DNA from 2 places in the Paenibacillus sp. FSL R7-0204 genome. Region 2 is predicted to be linked to the other one. Evidence: a T-box and tRNA genes for the amino acid it is inferred to sense, from the RefSeq annotation. Region 2 holds a T-box; the other holds one or more tRNA genes.
What was found. The T-box of region 2 lies ahead of MKX42_RS16955 (alanine--tRNA ligase). A T-box ahead of a tRNA ligase gene usually reads a tRNA of that ligase, here a tRNA-Ala.
Positions count from the first base shown of each region.

Region 1: it encodes a tRNA-Ala, which carries the amino acid that the T-box ahead of MKX42_RS16955 (alanine--tRNA ligase) is inferred to sense. The anticodon was not compared.

Region 1 is NZ_JBBOCA010000001.1:1,054,838-1,062,862, forward strand. It holds gene MKX42_RS04785 (PPK2 family polyphosphate kinase) at 1-714, shown strand, start outside; gene pdaB (polysaccharide deacetylase family sporulation protein PdaB) at 735-1,538, opposite strand; gene MKX42_RS04795 (stage II sporulation protein M) at 1,672-2,283, shown strand; gene MKX42_RS04800 (hypothetical protein) at 2,521-2,751, shown strand; rRNA gene MKX42_RS04805 (16S ribosomal RNA) at 3,100-4,660, shown strand; rRNA gene rrf (5S ribosomal RNA) at 4,785-4,901, shown strand; tRNA gene MKX42_RS04815 (tRNA-Ile) at 4,949-5,025, shown strand; tRNA gene MKX42_RS04820 (tRNA-Ala) at 5,122-5,197, shown strand; rRNA gene MKX42_RS04825 (23S ribosomal RNA) at 5,371-8,025, shown strand, end outside.
Region 2 is NZ_JBBOCA010000001.1:3,797,207-3,805,231, reverse strand. It holds gene MKX42_RS16970 (response regulator transcription factor) at 1-499, opposite strand, end outside; gene MKX42_RS16965 (M23 family metallopeptidase) at 709-1,713, shown strand; gene MKX42_RS16960 (MBL fold metallo-hydrolase) at 1,791-2,459, shown strand; T-box leader at 2,559-2,802, shown strand; gene MKX42_RS16955 (alanine--tRNA ligase) at 2,872-4,728, shown strand; gene MKX42_RS16950 (GntR family transcriptional regulator) at 4,879-5,280, shown strand; gene MKX42_RS16945 (DUF5808 domain-containing protein) at 5,277-6,353, shown strand; gene MKX42_RS16940 (serine hydrolase domain-containing protein) at 6,410-8,025, shown strand, end outside.

The DNA of each region.
Region 1 (8,025 bases), 2.7 Mb from region 2:
ATGGAGAAGCTGATTGAACGGCTGGTCAAACTGCAGGATATCCTTTTTGCACAGAAAAAGCATTCGCTGCTGGTTATCCTTCAAGGAATGGATTCAAGCGGTAAGGACGGAACCGTCAAACACATCTTCTCCGGCATCAATCCGCAAGGGTTCATCGTAACCAGCTTCAAGAAGCCCTCACTGGAGGAGGAAGCACACGATTTCCTGTGGAGAGTCCATATGAAGACCCCGCCCAAAGGCTATATTGCCGCATTCAACCGTTCGCATTATGAGGATGTGCTGGTGCCCCGCGTGCATGGCAGTCTTAGCAAGGAGGATGCCAAGCGGCGGTTCCGCTACATCCGCCAGTTCGAGGAGATGCTGGCGGAAGAGGGAACGACAGTTATTAAGCTCTTTCTGCATATCTCCAAGGAGAAGCAGCTCGAGAAGATTAAGGAGCGGCTTGAAGATCCGGCGAAGCACTGGAAATTCGATGCCAGTGATCTGCAGGAACGCGAATACTGGGACGATTATCAAAAGGCGTATGAGGATGTTTTTCAGGAGAGCAGTATAGATAAAGCTCCTTGGTACTGGATTCCGGCGAATCACCGCTGGTACCGCAACTATCTGGCCCTCAAGATTGTAGTCAAAACGCTGGAGGGGCTTGACCTGAGCTACCCGAAGCTGAATACACCGACGCCTGATATCTCTCAGCTGATCTCACCGCGTCACTGATGCATACACAGGTAAGGGAATTACATTCCTGCAGCGTCTTCCAGGCCATTATTCAGCAAGGCGGAATCGCGGACTTCCTTGCCGTTTGCACTGCTTTGGCTGATTAGCTCGGAGACGGTTACGAACTCATACCCCTGGCTGCGCAGCTTATCAATAATCTGAGGCAGGGCTTCATGCGTTTGTTTGCAGGAGTCGCTGGCATGCAGCAGCACAATATCTCCGGGATGGGCTTTGCGCGTTACACGGTTAACGATGTTATCCACACCTATGTTCTTCCAGTCCAGTGAGTCCGTGTCCCATTGAATGACTTTATAGCCGAGATCGGTCGCCACCTGCAGGACTCTTTTGTCAAAATCACCATTAGGCATTCTGATCAGGTTGGGCTGAGAACCGGTTAACTCCGTCAATACTGAATGGGCCGTACTGATCTGCGTGCGGATTTCATCATTGCTTAAGGTACTGTAGTTCACATGCTTGTGACCGTGGCTGCCAATCTCGAACCCGGCGTCTTTGATGCTTGTAACGATCTCAGGATGGGTTTTGCTCCAAGGTGAGGACAGGAAGAAAGTCGCTTTATCCACCTTTTTGTCTTCCAGCACCTTCAGAATCGGCTCAGGCCGTTTCTCTCCCCAACTGATATCGAAGGTTAAGGCGATCAGCTTCTTTTCCGTCGGCACACTGTAAATGGCAGAAGGGGCAGCTTCAGAGAATACGGTAATATTGCCCCTCTCCACATAGACAACGCCGGCGGTAAGAAGCGCAGCAGCAAAAATGTACAGGAACCGTTTGATCTTTTTGCCGCTAAATACATAAAAAGAATTCATAATGTCAGCGCTCCTCTCCCATGCGAAATGCTTGTTTGTTCTAAATGTATGCTCGTACAGGGCGCTTATGACCTCAGATATGAATCATTCCATACGAATTGCAATCCGGCAGAATCTAAATCAGGAGGTACGCATGTTATCTTTTAATACATTTATCAAGGATCTAAGGACAATTCGCACCGCGCTCCTAATGGCCACAATTCTATTCATAGCCGGGGGATTCTTGGGGTGGATCGGTACAGGAAGTCTTCAGCAGCTGCTGAATGAACAATTAAAGGGAATCAGTAAGATTAGCGGGAACCTCAGAGAGTCGTCCAATCCGCAGTGGAGCTTTTTTGTATTCATTTTTCTGAACAATAGCATCAAAAGCGTAGTCATCATTTATCTCGGTGCCTTATTCGGTCTCTTGCCGGCATTCTTCCTGCTCATCAACGGTGCGGTTATCGGCTATCTGATTCATTTGTCCGCGATACAGGGACAGGATCTGTTCACGCTGATTGTAAAAGGACTGCTGCCGCACGGCATCATTGAGATTCCGGCCATCATCATTGCCTGCGCCTTTGGGCTGAAGTTCGGCAGTAAGGTGCTCTCTGCACTCTTTGGATCGATGAGGCGGAGCGGGGAAGGGGCAATGAATTGGCAGGCCTTTATGCGGCAGACCTTCACCGCTTCGGTCTGGATTGTGATTCTGTTATTTGTGGCAGCAATCATCGAGAGCACAATTACATTTTGGCTTTTATCATAAAATCTTGGGGAATTGTGCATAACAGTAAAGCCGAAACAATTGGATCTGCTGCCAGGTTGAATAAAGAGAGTCCATAAATGGAATTTTCTTATGATAATGGTTATAGGTTCAATACTCCGGTTAATTTAGTGTAAGCACTTCAATAGAGCTTCCCACATCAAATGGCTTTTTTGATTGAGATGAAACGGCGTTTGATGGTTTTGGATAACTATGAATTTCATGAAGGAGGCCAAGCATATGCTCGGAATGTTATTCAATGAGAAGGAATGCAAGGAGCTGGACTATGTTTTGCGCAAAGAGCTGGATGAGATGCTACTGGATATGAGTGATCAGCGTTTAGATCAGAACATTAGGCATGCGATTGCCAATCGATATAAAACAGTTTTCCGTATGTATGCAAGATTTGCTCCACAGAAAGAGCTGTCTAAGTATGCATGGGGTGGACGTTCTTCTCAGTTCAAGCACTAGGCTGAAGCAGGCTGATAACCGGAATAAATAAAATGAATGAAATAGCTTGACGAAAAGGGAGCCGACATGATACATTATATCTCGCGCTCCTTTTGAATGTTTAAAGAGAAGACGCGGGCAAGAAATAATGAAAAATAACTTTTTCAAAAAAAAGCTTGCCAAACCATGAAACACTATGATATATTATGAAGGTCGCCGCTGAGATGCGGTGAAGAGCTAAAACGAGGCATTGATCTTTGAAAACTGAACAACGAGTGAGTGGGAAATCACTTCGGTGAGATCCAAATTAGAGAATGTAACAATTCTCGTCAGATGTTTCAAAATGAGCAATCGCTCTTTCTAAATACCAATTTGGAGAGTTTGATCCTGGCTCAGGACGAACGCTGGCGGCATGCCTAATACATGCAAGTCGAGCGGAGTCTGAGAGGAAGCTTGCTTCCTTTCAGATTTAGCGGCGGACGGGTGAGTAACACGTAGGCAACCTGCCCTCAAGCCTGGGATAACTACCGGAAACGGTAGCTAATACCGGATAATTTCTTTTTTCTCCTGAGGAGAGAATGAAAGGCGGAGCAATCTGCTGCTTGGGGATGGGCCTGCGGCGCATTAGCTAGTTGGTGGGGTAACGGCCCACCAAGGCGACGATGCGTAGCCGACCTGAGAGGGTGAACGGCCACACTGGGACTGAGACACGGCCCAGACTCCTACGGGAGGCAGCAGTAGGGAATCTTCCGCAATGGGCGCAAGCCTGACGGAGCAATGCCGCGTGAGTGATGAAGGTTTTCGGATCGTAAAGCTCTGTTGCCAGGGAAGAACGTCCGGTAGAGTAACTGCTGCCGGAGTGACGGTACCTGAGAAGAAAGCCCCGGCTAACTACGTGCCAGCAGCCGCGGTAATACGTAGGGGGCAAGCGTTGTCCGGAATTATTGGGCGTAAAGCGCGCGCAGGCGGTTATTTAAGTCTGGTGTTTAAACCTTGGGCTCAACCTGAGGTCGCACTGGAAACTGGGTGACTTGAGTACAGAAGAGGAAAGTGGAATTCCACGTGTAGCGGTGAAATGCGTAGATATGTGGAGGAACACCAGTGGCGAAGGCGACTTTCTGGGCTGTAACTGACGCTGAGGCGCGAAAGCGTGGGGAGCAAACAGGATTAGATACCCTGGTAGTCCACGCCGTAAACGATGAGTGCTAGGTGTTAGGGGTTTCGATACCCTTGGTGCCGAAGTTAACACAGTAAGCACTCCGCCTGGGGAGTACGGTCGCAAGACTGAAACTCAAAGGAATTGACGGGGACCCGCACAAGCAGTGGAGTATGTGGTTTAATTCGAAGCAACGCGAAGAACCTTACCAGGTCTTGACATCCAACTAACGAAGCAGAGATGCATCAGGTGCCCTTCGGGGAAAGTTGAGACAGGTGGTGCATGGTTGTCGTCAGCTCGTGTCGTGAGATGTTGGGTTAAGTCCCGCAACGAGCGCAACCCTTGACTTTAGTTGCCAGCAGGTGAAGCTGGGCACTCTAGAGTGACTGCCGGTGACAAACCGGAGGAAGGTGGGGATGACGTCAAATCATCATGCCCCTTATGACCTGGGCTACACACGTACTACAATGGCCGGTACAACGGGAAGCGAAGCCGCGAGGTGGAGCCAATCCCAGCAAAGCCGGTCTCAGTTCGGATTGCAGGCTGCAACTCGCCTGCATGAAGTCGGAATTGCTAGTAATCGCGGATCAGCATGCCGCGGTGAATACGTTCCCGGGTCTTGTACACACCGCCCGTCACACCACGAGAGTTTACAACACCCGAAGTCGGTGGGGTAACCCGCAAGGGAGCCAGCCGCCGAAGGTGGGGTAGATGATTGGGGTGAAGTCGTAACAAGGTAGCCGTATCGGAAGGTGCGGCTGGATCACCTCCTTTCTATGGAGAATCGTCTTCTGCAATGAAGACATTCAAATCGGAAGCTTCGCTTCCACAATAGAACCTTCGGGTTCGGACACTCACTCGTGTTCAGTTTTGAAAGAGCAAGTCTCTTTCGTATGCGTTTGGTGGCGATAGCGGAGGGGTTCCACACGTACCCATCCCGAACACGACCGTTAAGCCCTCCAGCGCCGATGGTACTTGGACCGAAGGGTCCTGGGAGAGTAGGACGCCGCCAAGCGAACAATCAATTCATTGATTGCTTCACAACTGTAAGTTTTGTTATATGGGCTTTTAGCTCAGTTGGTTAGAGCGCACCTCTGATAAGGGTGAGGTCGGTGGTTCGAGTCCACCAAGGCCCACCATATAACAATCTTGAATTGAATAGCAAGTACCGGGGTCCCCAGACAGTAATCGGGATTAACCTCGAAGCTACACCTCGCTTTTTGGGGTGATTATATGGGGCCATAGCTCAGCTGGGAGAGCGCCTGCCTTGCAAGCAGGAGGTCAGCGGTTCGATCCCGCTTGGCTCCACCAATCATTATTTACAAGAGTATATGCAAGAACTTGATCCTTGAAAACTGGATACCGAAACGAATTTGCGTTTTAGAACATTCCTTTAAGCTGAACTTGTGTAAACAAGTTTCAATATTTTAGTGATGCTAAGTGAAGGTTTTTGATTGTGCAAACAAGCAAAACACCGGAACGTTGGTTAAGCTATTAAGAGCACACGGAGGATGCCTAGGCGCCAGGAGCCGACGAAGGACGTGGCGAACAACGAAACTGCCTCGGGGAGCTGTAAGCAAGCTTTGATCCGGGGGTGTCCGAATGGGGAAACCCAGCTGTGGTAATTCGCAGTTACTCGTATCTGAATACATAGGATACGCAGAGGCAGACCAGGGGAACTGAAACATCTAAGTACCCTGAGGAAGAGAAAACAATAGTGATTCCGTCAGTAGCGGCGAGCGAACGCGGAACAGCCTAAACCAAGGGGCTTGCCTCTTGGGGTTGTGGGACGTCTCACATGGAGTTACAAAGGAATATGGTAGGCGAAGAGGTCTGGAAAGGCCCGCGATAGAGGTAAAAGCCCTGTAGCCTAAACTGTGTTCTCTCCGAGACGGATCCCGAGTAGTGCGGGGCACGTGAAACCCCGTATGAATCCAGCAGGACCATCTGCTAAGGCTAAATACTACCTGGCGACCGATAGTGAAACAGTACCGTGAGGGAAAGGTGAAAAGCACCCCGGAAGGGGAGTGAAATAGAACCTGAAACCGTGTGCTTACAAAAAGTCAGAGCCCTCTTTATGGGTGATGGCGTGCCTTTTGTAGAATGAACCGGCGAGTTACGTTTAACATGCAAGGTTAAGGTGAGAAGCCGGAGCCGCAGCGAAAGCGAGTCTGAATAGGGCGACTAAGTATGTGGACGTAGACCCGAAACCGTGTGATCTACCCCTGTCCAGGGTGAAGGTGCGGTAACACGCACTGGAGGCCCGAACCCACGCATGTTGAAAAATGCGGGGATGAGGTGGGGGTAGCGGAGAAATTCCAATCGAACTCGGAGATAGCTGGTTCTCCCCGAAATAGCTTTAGGGCTAGCCTCGGTGAATGGAGTGGTGGAGGTAGAGCACTGATTGGGTGCGGGGCCCGCAAGGGTTACCAAGCTCAGTCAAACTCCGAATGCCATTAACTTCTTGCCGGGAGTCAGACAGTGAGTGCTAAGATCCATTGTCAAAAGGGAAACAGCCCAGACCATCAGCTAAGGTCCCCAAGTGTGTGTTAAGTGGGAAAGGATGTGGAGTTGCACAGACAACCAGGATGTTGGCTTAGAAGCAGCCACCATTGAAAGAGTGCGTAATAGCTCACTGGTCGAGTGACTCTGCGCCGAAAATGTAACGGGGCTAAACACACCACCGAAGCTATGGCTAGATGCGTTGCATCTGGGGTAGGGGAGCGTTGTATATACGTTGAAGGTGTACCGTAAGGAGCGCTGGAGAGTATACAAGTGAGAATGCCGGTATGAGTAACGAAAAGATCAGTGAGAATCTGATCCGCCGAAAGCCCAAGGTTTCCTGAGGAAGGCTCGTCCGCTCAGGGTAAGTCGGGACCTAAGGCGAGGCCGAAAGGCGTAGTCGAAGGACAACAGTTTGAAATTACTGTACCACCGTAATCCGCTATGAGCGATGGGGTGACGCAGGAGGGTAGTGACGCGGACTGATGGATGTCCGTCTAAGCAGTGAGGCTGGTGTGTAGGCAAATCCGCACATCGTAAGGCTGGGCTGTAATGGGGAGCGAAAATTATAGTAGCGAAGGTCATGATCTCACACTGCCAAGAAAAGCCTCTAGTCAGGAGAAGGTGCCCGTACCGCAAACCGACACAGGTAGGCGAGAAGAGAATTCTAAGGCGCGCGGAAGAACTCTCGTTAAGGAACTCGGCAAAATGACCCCGTAACTTCGGGAGAAGGGGTGCCTCGGTAGGGTGAATAGCCCGAGGGGGCCGCAGTGAAAAGGCCCAAGCGACTGTTTAGCAAAAACACAGGTCTGTGCGAAGCCGCAAGGCGAAGTATACGGGCTGACGCCTGCCCGGTGCTGGAAGGTTAAGGGGAGCGGTTAGGAGCAATCCGAAGCTGTGAACCGAAGCCCCAGTAAACGGCGGCCGTAACTATAACGGTCCTAAGGTAGCGAAATTCCTTGTCAGGTAAATTCTGACCCGCACGAATGGCGTAACGACTTGGGCGCTGTCTCAACGAGAGATCCGGTGAAATTTTAATACCTGTGAAGATGCAGGTTACCCGCGACAAGACGGAAAGACCCCATGGAGCTTTACTGCAGCTTGATATTGAATTTGGGTACGATCTGTACAGGATAGGTGGGAGCCGTGGAGGCAGGAGCGCAAGCTTCTGCGGAGGCGCCGTTGGGATACCACCCTGATCGTATCTAGGTTCTAACCTAGTGCCCTCATCGGGTACGGGGACCGTGTCAGGCGGGCAGTTTGACTGGGGCGGTCGCCTCCTAAAGAGTAACGGAGGCGTTCAAAGGTTCCCTCAGAATGGTTGGAAATCATTCGCAGAGTGCAAAGGCATAAGGGAGCTTGACTGCGAGACCTACAAGTCGAGCAGGGACGAAAGTCGGACTTAGTGATCCGGTGGTACCGCATGGAAGGGCCATCGCTCAACGGATAAAAGCTACCCTGGGGATAACAGGCTTATCTCCCCCAAGAGTCCACATCGACGGGGAGGTTTGGCACCTCGATGTCGGCTCATCGCATCCTGGGGCTGAAGTAGGTCCCAAGGGTTGGGCTGTTCGCCCATTAAAGCGGTACGCGAGCTGGGTTCAGAACGTCGTGAGACAGTTCGGTCCCTATCTGTC
Region 2 (8,025 bases):
GGTATACCAGCGCTGGGCAGTTCACGGGCTGGCCTTCTACTCTAAGTTCACCGGCTGGCTCCATGACCTGAAAGCGCCCATAGTCATAGATCCCTTCCCGTGGCAGTTTTCCCGCTTCCGTCTGTCTGGGCAAATATCGTCTCAGCAGGGATTTGATCCGTGCGACTACTTCCAGCGGGTTAAAGGGTTTAACGACATAATCGTCTCCGCCAACCGCGAAGCCGGTCAGCTTGTCATAATCGGTGGTTTTCGCTGTCAGAAAGAGAATAGGGGCGTCTGTACATTGACGCAGAAAAGGGCAGATTTCGAGCCCGCTTCGGCCTGGAAGCATCACGTCCAGCACGATGCAGTGATAGGTTTTCTTTTTACATGCAGCAATCGCGTCTTCACCGGTAGTGACCGTATCAATATCCACGAATTGCTCTTTGAGCAATACCGTTCGGAGCATATGAAGAATAGCCTGTTCATCATCAACAAGCAAGATTGAAACTTCATCCATGACAAAATAGAGCCTCCCAGCTTTTTATATAAGTATCATACCATTCTGAAACACTGTGTTGCGTGCCGGCAACCTTAACGGATTCTTAATTTTGGCGATGTAGCATGTCTCAAAGTTATGATAGACGTAAGAGTAGGTTAGACGGTAGATAAGATTGATGTCGTACACTGGACTGGAAAGATATCGTTCTAACAAAGGAGTACAGGGAAATGACTAGAGTATATTCGAAAAGCTGGAAGCTGCTTGCCGCAGCGCTTGGCATGTGTGTGATGTTGTCTGCGTGCGGCACTTCGGAATCATCTGAACCACAAGAGCAATTACTGGTAGAACAGACAGCCGAGGAGGGCACAATGATTACACCTGACAATTTCATGGATACCTTAATGAATGGATCGAAGGAGGATATCTACAATCAGATGAGTCCGGAGCTACAGGGAATCATATCGCTGGACGAATTCAAGACGACTGCCGATAGCTTTATGGAAGGCGTTGCTTCATGGGAGAAGGTTGCGGAGTTTAAAATGAACCATCTGGTTGAAAGCTCATGGAAGGATCAGACGGGGACCAAGGGGATTCAAGCCTCTTTTGCCGAGGATCACCAGATTGCGGGGCTGCTTATTCAACCGCTTGAGAGGCATGAAGCAACGGACAAGGCATTGACCAAGACAGAATTCCAATATCCGCTGAAGGGCGAATGGTTTGTGTTCTGGGGCGGGAACGATGTGTTGTCCAACTATCATTATGCTCATGAAACCCAGCGTTACGCACTCGACATTATCCGCACTCAGAATGATGCAAGCTATCAAGGGGAGGGAAAGGACAACGAGGATTATTATGCTTTTGGTGAACCGCTCTATGCAGCAGCAGACGGCAAGGTGGTTGAAATCAAAAATGACATTCCGGATAATACGCCGGGCGTGATGAACGCTGAAGAACCGGAAGGGAATGTCGTGGTCATTAATCATGGAAATGGGGAGCACAGCATCACAGCTCATCTCAAGAAAGGCAGTGTAGCCGTCAAAAAAGGGGATAACGTCCAGCAGGGCGATCTCATCGGTCATCTTGGTAATTCAGGAAACTCCAGTGAAGCACACCTGCATTTTCAAGTATCAGACGGGCCTGACATCTTCACTTCCCGTTCGGTTCAGATCCGCTGGGCAGATCAGAGTCAGAGCCTGACACGGGGGAATTCTTTTCAGGGACTGCCCGAATAGAGAGTGTAAAAAGTGTTGACTTGCGGCTTACTATAAGTAATATAATATACCTACTTATAGGAAAGGATGATGAAGGAATGTCCCTGTCTCGGCCGAATACCAGAGTTAAAGCGATAGAGCTGCGAATGGGATCTTTTATTGTATATCCAACATTGTTGTGGGATGAACGGAATCTTGTACTTGTAGATACTGGCATTCCCGGGCAATTGGATAAGATTCGTAGGTTACTTGAAGCAGAAGGCTTTGGACTTGATCAGCTAACGCATATCATCATTACGCATCAAGACAGCGATCACATTGGCAGCCTGCCGGAGCTCATTCGGGAAAGGGGAAACGAGTTGACGGTGCTCGCACATGAGGAGACTGTACCCTATTTGACGGGAGCCATTCCGCTTATTAGAGGTACAACTTTTGCACCGTCCGTGCACGTTCATACGGCACTGAAGGATCGGGACATTCTGCCTCTGGCCGGCGGCATTCAAGTCGTCTTTACCCCAGGACACACGCCAGATCATATGTCCCTCTATCATATCCCGACGCAAACGTTAATTGCCGGCGATGCCTTAAATTCGCAAGATGGTAAGCTCCTGTCCTGCGACAAATATTACACGTTGGATCACCCTACTGCGCTGAAGTCGATTGCCAAGCTGCTGGAGCTGGATATTAAAAAAGTGATCACCTATCATGGTAACGAAGCTACTCATCGAATCAAGGAAACTCTCCAGAAAATAGTGAATGCCAGATGAAGTCGCCATTTTGGCGGCTTTTTCAAACAAGGAAATGACCATCTTGATTATAAATTGACGAAGCAAGCTGATTGTGCTAGCATAGCTTTAACTTAAAACGAAAAGGCTATGATGAGAAATAGTAACTATTAAGGATCTCACAGAGAGAAGATGGTTGGTGCGAATCTTCATTGATCTAATAGTGAAGCAGTCTCGGAGCTGTGGACCGAACAGAGGAATCTTAGTAGGCTTCAACGGAGTTCCACCGTTATTCAGGAAACAGTATCGGAGTCATCCCGTACTGATAGAGCGCAGAGCAATCTGAAGTTAGGTGGTAACACGGACATAATCGTTCGCCCTAAGTTGACAAGTAATATGTCAGCTTGGGGCTTTTTTGTTTTAAGCATAAATAATATTTGATGGAGGTATTCCAATGACACCAGATGAATTGAGACAATCCTATGTTGATTTTATGAAAGGAATAGGGGCTAGCCAAGTGCCTTCTTCTAGCTTGTTACCGGAAAATGATCCCTCAACGTTGTTTACAGGGAGCGGCATGCAGCCGATGGTTCCCTATTTATTGGGGGAAAAGCATCCGGTCGGCAATGAGATTGCGAATATCCAGAAGTGCTTAAGGACAGTGGATATTGAGGAAGTAGGAGATACGTCGCATCTGACATTTTTCGAAATGATAGGCCGGTGGGAGTTCAAAGCCAATGAACATAACTATAAGCAAAAGCAAATCGATGCCATTTGGCATTGGCAGATCATCGAATTAGGAATAGATCCGGGCAGGCTGTATATCAGTGTTTTCGCAGGAAGTGATGAACTGAATATACCGAAAGATACAGAAGCCATTGGGCTCTGGTCAGCAAAATTCAAATCCGTCGGGATAGAACCCATCATTGAAGATGATCCTTGGCAATATGGGGCATCTAGAGGCGGGAAAATATTCTTATACGATGAACAAGAAAACTGGTGGAGCCGGGCCGGAAGTCCGCTCCATATGCCGGTTGGTGAACCGGGAGGGCCTGATAGTGAAATGTTCTATGATCTTGAACCGGGCGGTGATTCACTGGACCATCCTGCTTCTGAAAGCGACAGATTCCTGGAAATTGGGAACAACGTATTTATGTGTTACACAAAAGGAGACACAGGATTTGTAAAAATGCAAAATCCCAATCTCGATTATGGAGGCGGATTAGAAAGGGTGGCTACAGCTCTTAACGGGGACAAGGATATTTATAATACGGCTTTCTTCCTTAATCCCAAGAACAAGTTGATGGAGCTAAGCGGGAAGTCCTATGCTGACGATCTAAAGTCCTTTAGAATCATACTGGACCATGTGAGAGCAGCTACTTTTCTCATTAATGATGGTGCAGAGCCGGCAAATAGTGATGCAGGGTATATAACGAGAAGGTTATTACGGAGGGCCATCCGTGCTGGTAAAAAAATAGGGATACAAGGAAGCTTTGTGGGTCAGTTGTCTGAAGTTTATATCGATGAAGCTACAGCTTATGAAGATTTGATCCGCAATAAAAAGAAAATAATTGAAATCGTAAATAAGGAAGAAAGTCTTTTCTATAGAACATTACAGCAGGGAGAATTTGAAATACAGAAACATCTGAAGAATAAGGGTAACGTTACAGGTGCAGATGCCTTTTATTTTTACGAAACCTATGGATTTCCCTTGGAGTTGACGGAAGAGTACCTAAGTGAAAGTGGATATAGCATGGAGGACAAGGCGTCTTATACTGAGGCGGCAAAAAAACATGCTGAAATGAGCAGAACTGCTTCTGCGGGTAAATTTAAAGGTGGCTTATCTGAATATTCCACAGAAACAACCGCGCTGCACACGGTATCTCATTTGCTACTTGCGGGGTTAAGGGAAGTGCTAGGTGATCATGTCCACCAACAAGGAAGTAATATTACTTCCGAACGATTACGGTTTGACTTCAACCACGATGATAAACTTACACCCGAGCAAATAGCTGAGGTGGAGAAGTATGTGAATGATGCAATTTCATCCAAAGCAGTTACCTCTATTGCAGAGCTGCCTAAGCTTGAAGCGAAAGAAAGTAATGTGGAAGGAAACTTTTGGGATAAATATCCGGATATCGTTAAGGTGTATACCATCCAGGATCACGAAGGGAAGGTGTGGAGCCGGGAAGTATGCGGAGGACCACATGTAGAAGATACCACAAACTTAGGAACGTTCCGTATTACAAAAGAACAATCTTCTGCTGCTGGAGTCAGAAGGATTAAAGGAGTCATTGTCGGCAGACCATAACATAGTCCCATAAGAGCTCGCGCCTAGCGCGGGTTTTCTGTTTTAAGGGACCCCTAATAGAAAAAATTCGATTATTTTCACCTTTACCTTGATTAGTATCATTTCATTTGTTATATATGTAATATAACATATAGAAAAGGAGGGTTATTCGTGTTCATTGAGCTTGATCTGCAATCGGAAACCCCCATTTACACTCAACTGGTTGACCAAATCGTTGAAGGGATCGACTCTGGCGAGCTGAAGCCGGGCGATTCGCTTCCGTCGACCCGGAGTCTGGCGGAGGACCTGGGGATCAATCTACATACCGTCAACAAAGCCTATAATTTGCTCAAGCAGGAGGGCTTGCTTCAAGTGAACAGGAAAACGGGCGTTATTGTTCAGCCGGGCGGGATGCCTGGTGTGACAGAGGTGTTCGCGGAGAAGCTCCGGCGGCAGCTGCGGTCTCTTGCTGCTGCAGCTGCGGTACGGGGCATGGCGGAAGAGGTATTCGCACAAGAGAGCAGATCGGTGTACCAGGATATAATCAGGATTCGCGGAGGGGAACAATATTGACACAAGAACCGATGGTTATTATTTTCGGCAGTTATTTGATGATTACAATGATGCTCAGCTTACAGGCCTATCGCGGATTAAGGACCTTTCTGTTCGGCATTGCTCTGCCGGAAGAGGTACTGAATGACCCATCCATCCGTGCCATTCGCCGGAATTACGCTTTGCTTACCAGTGGTTTTGCGGTCGCCATCGGGTGGGCTTGCTTGTTATGGCTGCGCCATCAACCGGCCCGGGGTCTCCTGATTTTGACAACATCCATCTTGCTTTTAATGTTTGCTTCATCCTTCGCAGTTTGGCTCAGCCGGATGTCCGTGCAACGCTTGAAGACTGCCAGAGGTTGGCAGGTTGACGTGGAAACGAAGCGCACTGCAAGTCTCAAACTCAGCCGGACGCATAGTCCGGTGCTACGCACTTGGTGGTATTCGGCAAATGCTGCCGTTATGGCGCTATGCATCTTCTTTGCTATTGCAAGGTGGGATACGATTCCGCAATTGTTGATTCTCGGAAATTTCCACTTCAACAAATCCGTGTGGACCGTGTTCATGCTGAACAGTGTGCAAGCGCTGAATATCACCGTGTTCGTCTGCTGCAATCTGCTGATCAGCCGTGCCAGAACATCGCTGGATCCCCAGGACCGGGAAGGTTCGCTGCAAAAACAGTTGAAGCTCAAGAAAATCCATTCACTCTTAGCTTGGGGAGCCTCACTTCTAATGGTTGTATTCTATGGGGTAGCGCAAGCCATAGCGTTGTACGGCTGGAGGGGCAAATTGCTTTTCCTCTCCGGCATAGCGCTCTGCACATTGCTTTTCGTCGCACTAATCGGCGTAATACTTTACATACGGATCAAGGATATGGATCAGCTAAGAGATGTTCCATCGTTGGAGGAAAGATACTGGAAGTGGCTCGGCCTCTTTTACGTGAATCCTGAAGATCCGGCGTTGATGATTCCTAACAATCACGGTTTCGGCTGGACGATCAATATGGCCAATCCGCGCAGTAAGATCATAGCCACCGCGATTATAGCTGTTCCGATAATCGAAACTATACTAGTTTTTCCTTTATTCAATAAATGAAGAATTATCGTGAAGGGAAAGTTCAAATGATAAGAAACCGTTGGATAAATGTTGCTATGCTATTATTGTGTCTGCTTCCGCTGTTAACCGCCTGCAACGACAAGCCACCTGTGGAACTCACCCTGAAAGCTGCACAGGAGAAAGCAACTCTCCTCACAAATACGTACGACACGAACAGCGTGCAATACGCCTTTATCGATCATGGCCGCATCACCGTATCCGGCCAAGCCGGCAAGAATGATGAGGAGGGACAGAGGCCGCTCACGAAAGACACGATGTACGGAATCGGCTCAACCAGTAAAATGTTTACCACGGTTGCCGTTATGCAACTGGTCGAGCAAGGGAATATCGGTCTCGACACACCGGTAGTCCAGTATGTTCCCGAGTTTACGATGAAGGATGAACGTTACAATCAGATTACACCGCGGATGTTGCTGAATCATTCCTCCGGTTTACAGGGATCCTCGTATACTAACGCCTTTTTATTCAATGATAAAGATACTTACGCCTACGACACACTGCTGGAACAACTAGCCGGTGAGACCTTAAAGGCTGATCCGGGTGCTTATTCAGTGTACTGCAATGACGGCTTTTCACTTGCCCAGATTGTGGTCGAGCGCGTCAGCGGCATGGACTTCACCTCTTATATCCGTCGATATATTACGGAACCTCTAGGTATGGTTAATACGAAGACGCCGCTCGATTCTCCGGACGAAGCGAAGATGGCGGGGCTCTATTATCCCACCTATACAGGACAACTTCCTAACGAGACGGTCAACGTGATCGGAACCGGAGGCATTTATTACACCGCGGAAGATTTGGTTCGTTTCTCACAAGTTTTCACAGGGGAAAAGGAAGAGGTCTTGTCTGGTAAATCGGCTAAGGCCGCAGCGCAAGACGAGTACAAGACGCCACTCTGGCCTGACGATGCGGACAACTCCATCGGATACGGTCTCGGCTGGGACAGCGTCGATCTGTATCCCTTCGGAGAATACGGAATGAAGGCACTGACCAAAGGCGGGGACACGGTTCTCTATCACACATCGCTCGTTGTGCTTCCCGAACAGGACATGGCGGCAGCTGTCGTCTCTTCCGGCGGAAGCAGTACGTACGACCAGCTTCTGGCCAGCGAAATCCTGCTTCAGGCTCTGAAGGAGAAAGGGACCCTTACGGAATTCAAGCCAGAGAAATCTTATGGTGTGCGGGTAAAGGCTGATATGCCGGAGTCCATGTTGCAATATGCGGGAATCTACGGTGCGACTGGTACAACAATGAACATCAAAATATCCACAGGCGGTGTCATGTCCATCACTTCGGAGCAGCCATCGGCTAATCCGAACCGGATGCTCAAATATTCGGCGGACGGCATGTTCCATAGTTCGGATGGAAAAGAGATGATCAGCTTTGTGACGGAGGAGAATGGACGCACTTACGAATGGATTCGAGAATACGCTTCGGTGCCGGGTCTTGGGCAGGTAGCTATATCCATGTACAACGCTGAGAAGCTCAAGCCCCGAGATCTTCCGGCGCAGACCCGGGAAGCATGGATGCAGCGCGACGGCAAGAAATATTATTTACTGAATGAGAAGTATACATCGCTCGGTTATTTGATGTTCCCGCCCACCCAATTGAACCTGTCTAACCAATTGCCGGGGTACGTATTGGATAAGCG